2 regions of the Bacillus sp. 41-22 genome follow, and region 2 is predicted to be linked to the other one. Evidence: riboswitches for the same ligand, from Rfam matches in the RefSeq annotation. Region 2 holds a riboswitch; the other holds the start of a gene.

Region 1 (3,424 bases), 240 kb from region 2:
TTCGACAGCTCGCTCGACAAGCTGCGAATCGGTACGAAAAGAGACAATGTTATAATTATGCTCCGTGCAATATTTTAATGCCGCAAGTAAAGCGTGGTATTCTGCTTCATGATTGGACATTGTCCCAAGGGGCAATGATAACTGTACAGCTGGTTGCACCCCTTTAATAAACACTCCTGCACCAGAAGGACCAGGATTTCCTTTTGATGCACCATCAATATATACTTCAATCAAAATGAGAAACCTCCAAATTATAAGATGATCCCCTACTTATATGTTTCTTTGAAGTAGGGGATAGAGTGACTTAGCCGATTGTAATACTATAACGACATGTAAATGTTTCATTCGTTTGTAAAGATTGAATTCCTTTTTTTTCCTTGAAATCTTTTGCCGGATTTACTTCATCAGCAATCCCGTACCAAGGTTCAATACATAAGAAAGGTGCGTTCTCGCCTGGTGTCCATACACCGACAAATGGGAATCCGTCAAATTCTACTTTTACAAATTTATTATGTTTATGAGAACGAATAGAGATTTCATCCGTATTCATATTTTCAAAAATAAGTGCATCATTTTTGAATAAATCGTATGTAAGTGGTAATTCATTCGTATTTTCAGCGATTAATTGCTTTTTACTTGAAAGATAAGGTCCTTCTAATACGCTTGTTTCTAAGCGTTCAGAACCATTAAATGCTAAATGATAATCAGTAAATGATTCGCCCTCTAATAAGGGGAAGTTGAAACCAGGATGTGCTCCGATTGAGAAGAACATCTCTTTTGAAGCAGGATTATTTACTTCATATGTTACATGAACGATTTGTCCATCTAGCTCATAAGAAACGAGTAATTCGAATTCGTATGGGTATTTTTTTAATGTTTCTTCATTACTAGTAACAATATAAGTAATATTCGTTTCACTTTGTTCTTTTACAGAGAATGTAAGATCACGAGCAAAGCCGTGTTGTGTTAAAGAATATGGTTTACCATCTACGTAGTATGTATTATCTACTAATCGGCCGACAATTGGGAATAAAATTGGTGCGCGGCGCCCCCAATAAGTAGAATCGCCTTGCCATAAGTATTCAGTGTTATCTTCTTTTAAGCGAACGCTTTGTAATTCTGCACCTTTGTCAGAAATGGAAACGATCACTTTTTCATTTTGAATTGTTGCTGTCATGAAGTGAAACCTCCTAAATCTTTCATATGTTTTATTATACGTTGTCCAAAAGAAAAAAGGTAGTAAATGATAGGAATCTATTGACGAAAGAGTGCCTATTGAGTAAAATATAATCTTGTTGCTTAAAAACGAATAACGTGGTTCGAAACCATCCCACGTAAAAAAACTAAGGAGATTTTGTCATGAATATAAGGACATTAGTCGGTAATGGTATTTTAGCGGCATTATATATTGCTGTTTCCATGCTTATTCAGCCATTTGGCTTTACCAGTGTACAGTTTCGTATTTCAGAGATGTTTAATCATCTCGTTGTATTCAATAAGAAAGCAATTTACGGGATTGTATTAGGTGTATTTTTAACGAATCTCTTTTTCTCACCTATGATCGCTTATGATTTAGTATTTGGAGTAGGGCAATCCATTCTTGCATTACTTGCAACTATTATTTCTATGCGCTTCATTAAAGGTGTTTGGGCTCGTATGATTTTTAATACAGTTATTTTTACAGTCACAATGTTTATGATTGCAATTGAACTTCATCTTGCGTTTGATCTGCCATTTTTATTGACATGGCTAACTTGTGCAGTTGGTGAATTTGTTGTAATGGCAATTGGTATGCCTGTAATGTACTGGATTAATAAGCGAGTGCAATTTGAAAGATTTATGCAATAGATGAAAGAGCTGTCCTTACTTAGGATGGCTCTTTTTGTCTGTGATTAAATTGTATATAATACTGTGACTCTTGATAAAATATAATAAAATAAATATAAGAAGTCTTATAAAAGGGGAATCTAGTATGAAATATAAAATACATTGGTTGTATAAAACGAAGCGTGGTTTACAAACTGAATTAACAACAGATTATATGAACATAGAAGAAGTACTTCAATTTGCGGAGGATTTTGAGAAAACAGGTAGGGTGAAAGAACTTTTATTTTTCGATGAAATGGACGCGGAATGGTCATTAAAAGAAATGAAAAAACTGAGTAAGCAAGTGGAGGAAGACCCGCAAGAAATTCAAGTTTATTTTGATGGTGGTTATGATGTACAGACGAAAGAAGCTGGGGTTGGTATATGTGTATACTATAAAAAAGGAAATACAAATTACCGAATTCGTCGCAATGCATACATAGAAGGCATATATGATAATAACGAAGCGGAGTATGCAGCATTATTATACGGGATGAATACACTCGAGGAATTAGGAATTAAATATGAAGCAGTTACACTTCGTGGAGATTCTCAAGTTGTACTGCAGCAATTAGCTGGTGAATGGCCTTGCTATGATGAACATTTAAATCATTACTTAGATCAAATTGAACAAAAAGCGAAGCAAATGAAATTAAAGCTTATTTGTGAACCGATATCTAGAAAGCAAAATAAAGAGGCACATCAATTAGCAGCGCAAGCATTAGAAGGGACGACAATTGATAGTCATAAAGAAATAACCGAATAGAGAGGTGCACACGTGAAGAAGAAGCAACTCATTACAGAGGTAAATGACTTATTAGAAACGTATTGCGGAGGGTGTTTCCTGCAGGAACATAATCGGAAAAATCATAGTAAATACTATGCCCATTCTTTTTGTATACGGCAATGTACGGTTGGAGAGAAGTTGAAAAAGTATGGGGAGCAATTGTCATAAAAAAACATCCAGAGAATTTTCTCTGGATGTTTTTTAGTGCTTCGCTTCATGTAATTGATGCTCGCATTTACTTAATTTTTTTTCTTCATTCATTAGAAATGGCTCATCTAAATCCGTTGCAACGGATTTCATGATTTCAAGCTGAGAACGAGCCGATTCTACTGCAGTAGTGGCATGCTCTAATGTGTCTGGATCCATTGAAATTGTTGCAGAACCTACCATTTTTTGTGCAGTTTCTACACGGAATTTTACTTCTTCAAAATCATTTACATGTGACCCCATTGTTATTGCCTCCTTTGTATTTTGCGCATTTCACATAGTTTTTGCTCTGGAAAACGGAAATATACAAAGGAATAACAAAGGAGGTTACCAAGTAAGGTAACCTCCTGTCATATGTGGGATTAAAGTTTTGCTACGTTAGCAGCTTGAGGTCCACGGTTTCCTTCAGTAATGTCGAAAGATACTTCTTGACCTTCCTCTAAAGCTTTGTAGCCGTCGCTTTGAATAGCAGAGAAATGTACGAATACATCTTCAGAGCCTTCCATTTCGATAAATCCAAAACCTTTTTCATTGTTAAACCATTTTACTTTTCCTTGCATGTCA
Region 2 (3,424 bases):
AATTTCCCCCATACCTCAATATAGCGTGGATCCATTAATTTAATTAAATCATTCATAATAACGTTCATGCAATCTTCGTGGAAGTCACCATGATTTCGGAAGCTAAATAAATATAGCTTTAAAGATTTACTCTCTACCATTCTTTGTTCTGGAATGTAGCTAATATAAATTGTTGCAAAATCTGGTTGTCCTGTTTTCGGACATAAACTTGTAAATTCAGGACAATTGAATTTTACAAAGTAATCACGGTTTGGATGGTTATTATCAAATACCTCTAAAATTTCCGGGCTATATTCAAATAAATATTTTGTATTTTGATTTCCTAATAATGTTACATCTTTTAAATCTTCATCTAATCTTCCTGCCATTTTAAACATCCCTTCTCATTATACCCCTCGTTTATTTCCCCATACTAACGCATGAAGCTGAGGCAGTACTTTCGCATCATTCATTTCTTTACAATTCACAGCTTTTTCAATAAGCCACTCATATTTTTCTAATAGTTTTTTTATAAGCACCGCATCATCCACTGTTTTCGTATCATCATTCCCTACTTGTAAGAAAAATGGTACATTCGGATAACGCTCGTGCATCTTAACTGCATATTCAAAATCTTGATCATCGAATACTACTACTTTTAAACTAAAATCTTTCCCTGCTAGTTTATGAATAACAGAATCTAACATATGAAAATCTGTTTTCATAGTTGAACTTGGTGGTTTTGGAGAAATCGTTACCTCATCAATTTGAAGCAACCAATCTTGCCATTTACTCCCTTGCGTTTCTACCGCTGTTCGCATTCCATTCTCCTTTAATATAGAAAGAAGAAATTGCATATTTTTCAGCAAAACAGGATTTCCACCCGAAATCGTAACATGAGAAAAATTTTCTCCACCAATTTCTACAAGCTCATTCCAAATGTCTTCCGGTGTCATTTGTTTAATTTGATCTTTGGCCGATCCATCCCATGTAAAAGCAGAATCACACCAAGCACAGCTATAATCACAGCCCGCTGTACGGATAAACATTGTCTTTTGTCCTACAACCATCCCTTCTCCTTGAATAGTTGGACCAAATATTTCTAAGACGGGGATTTTACTCATCGAGCATCCACTCCCGTCTTACTTCCGCATAACTAGTCGGCGTCTCAAAAAGACGAACAAATTCAACACGAGCTCCCTTATATTCGTTCGCACGATTATCTTTCGTTAATGCTTCTGCCATCTTTTCATAAATCCAAACGACCATATTTTCAGCAGTCGTATTCATTTCTGGCAATGTTTCGTTTAAATAACGATGATCTAAATAAATTTCTATTTCATTTTTCCAAATCTCTTTTATATCTCCAAAGTCAATTGCAAGGCCTATTTCATTTACATATCCGCTAATTCCAAATACGACTTTATATGTGTGTCCATGTAAATTTTTACATTTCCCTTCATAGCAGTGTAAATGGTGCGCTGCGTCAAATGTAAATTCCTTGCTGACCATTACTCTTTTATTATGATATTTGAGTTGTTCACGCTGAATATCCTTGTCCATTTTTTGCAAATTTTCTACGATGCGAAATCCAAAAAAGTTATCCATTAGTTGCTCGCTCCTTTGCGTTCTTGTAGATACGTATCTAATCCCGCTTTACGAAGTTGACATGCTGGACATTCACCGCAACCATCACCAATGATTCCGTTATAACATGTTAATGTTTTTTCTCTAACAAACTCAAATGCTCCAAGTTCATCAGATAATTTCCATGTCTCTGCTTTATCAATCCACATAAGTGGTGTATGAATAACAAACGGATAATCCATAGATAAATTTAATGTAACGTTTAATGATTTCACAAACACGTCACGACAATCTGGATAACCACTGAAATCAGTTTCACATACACCCGTTACAATATGACGTGCTCCAACTTGTTTTGCTAATACAGCCGCAAATGATAAAAATAGTAAATTTCGTCCATCTACAAATGTTGATGGCAATTCACCTTCTTCATGTGTAATCTCCATATCCGTTCTCGTTAACGCATTTGGAGCAAGTTGATTTAATAGGCTCATATCTAGTATCGTATGTTTAATTCCTAGCTCTTTCGCAATTTCCACTGCACAATCAATTTCTAATTTATGACGTTGATTGTAGTTAAATGTTACAGCTTCCACTTCTTCAAACTGCTGTATCGCCCAAAATAAACATGTTGTACTATCTTGTCCACCACTAAAAACAACAACTGCTTTTTCTTTTTTCATTTCACTCATTCTCCTTCTCTACTACGAATAAGAAGAAAGAACGTTCTTGAACTGTCACAATAAAAAAACAAAACAATACCTAATGATATTGTTGTTTCCATAGTTTTTTATAGAGGGAGTTCGCGAACCTCTCCCATGCAGTGCACGGAATTTCTTCTTTCATTGACAAAGATTATTGTAACATATTGTATACTACCAGAAAAAATTTCTGATTTTTTCCGCTATTTCGCATTTCATTTATTTCATTTTATAGTATGATTAATTTAATGTTAGAAGAGAGGAGGCATCCCACTGGAACTCTTTATTATTTACCTCTTTTTAAATATATTATCTATTCTCGTTACAATGCTCGTATATCATTTATTTTGGAATCAGAAAGGGAAACGATCTCCTAAATTAAATTCAGCCATATTTATTGTATTGTGTTGCCTCGCTACCATACTATGTATCACTTTCGCAGCAAAAACAAATAATGGTTTTCAGTTCGACATGCGACATATCGTATTAATTGTCGGCACGTTAACGGGAGGGCCTATTGCTGGTGGTTCTATTTTAGCTGTATTAAACATTTATCGCTTTTTATTGGGAGGAATAGGTGCGTTTCCATCCTTTATCGCTTCTATTCTCCTATTTATTGTTCTACTATTAACATACAAATTTTTTAATCGAAGTTCTAATCATATAAAAATAACACTTGCTATTTTTTACAGTCTTACTTATGGATTTGGTTGGATACCATTTTTCCTTGCAAGTGTTACAAATGAGGCAGATTATATACCACATATCATTGTGTACGAACTATGTACGATGATTGGCACGATCCTTATTTTATATTTACTACACATATTACAAATGCAAGTTCGTCTCCAAAATGAACTTATGAACGCTGAGAAATTTCATTTAATCGGCGAAATGGCAGCTTCTATCTCTCATGAAATTCGTAATCCTTTAACTGCAACGAAAGGTTTTTTACAACTTTTACAGTCAGATACATGTTCTGAGAAAGAACGAAAATTATATATCGACATAGCCATTAATGGTATCGAGCAAGCAAATCACGTTCTTACAGACTACTTAACTTTTGCAAAACCGAGTATTGAAAAAGAACAACAATTACAAGTAGAGGAAGAATTACTTCATGCGTTGTCTTTGATCACACCTCTCGCCAATTTAGC

What was found. A riboswitch is a leader RNA that binds a small molecule or an ion and turns the genes downstream of it on or off. The one in region 2 is predicted to bind preQ1.
Region 1: linked by a shared signal. The riboswitch ahead of LCF45_RS08095 (QueT transporter family protein) and the one ahead of queC (7-cyano-7-deazaguanine synthase QueC) in region 2 are both predicted to bind preQ1.

Annotation. Positions count from the first base shown of each region.
Region 1 covers NZ_CP084035.1:1,581,272-1,584,695, forward strand. The annotation lists gene LCF45_RS08085 (reverse transcriptase-like protein) at 1-234, opposite strand, end outside; gene LCF45_RS08090 (aldose 1-epimerase family protein) at 305-1,177, opposite strand; PreQ1 riboswitch class I at 1,309-1,353, shown strand; gene LCF45_RS08095 (QueT transporter family protein) at 1,360-1,848, shown strand; gene LCF45_RS08100 (ribonuclease H family protein) at 1,973-2,632, shown strand; gene LCF45_RS08105 (zinc-finger domain-containing protein) at 2,645-2,821, shown strand; gene LCF45_RS08110 (DUF2564 family protein) at 2,855-3,103, opposite strand; gene cspB (cold shock-like protein CspB) at 3,223-3,420, opposite strand.
Region 2 covers NZ_CP084035.1:1,339,441-1,342,864, reverse strand. The annotation lists gene queF (preQ(1) synthase) at 1-368, opposite strand, end outside; gene queE (7-carboxy-7-deazaguanine synthase QueE) at 387-1,103, opposite strand; gene queD (6-carboxytetrahydropterin synthase QueD) at 1,096-1,587, opposite strand; gene queC (7-cyano-7-deazaguanine synthase QueC) at 1,587-2,249, opposite strand; PreQ1 riboswitch class I at 2,343-2,386, opposite strand; gene LCF45_RS06805 (ATP-binding protein) at 2,595-3,424, shown strand, end outside.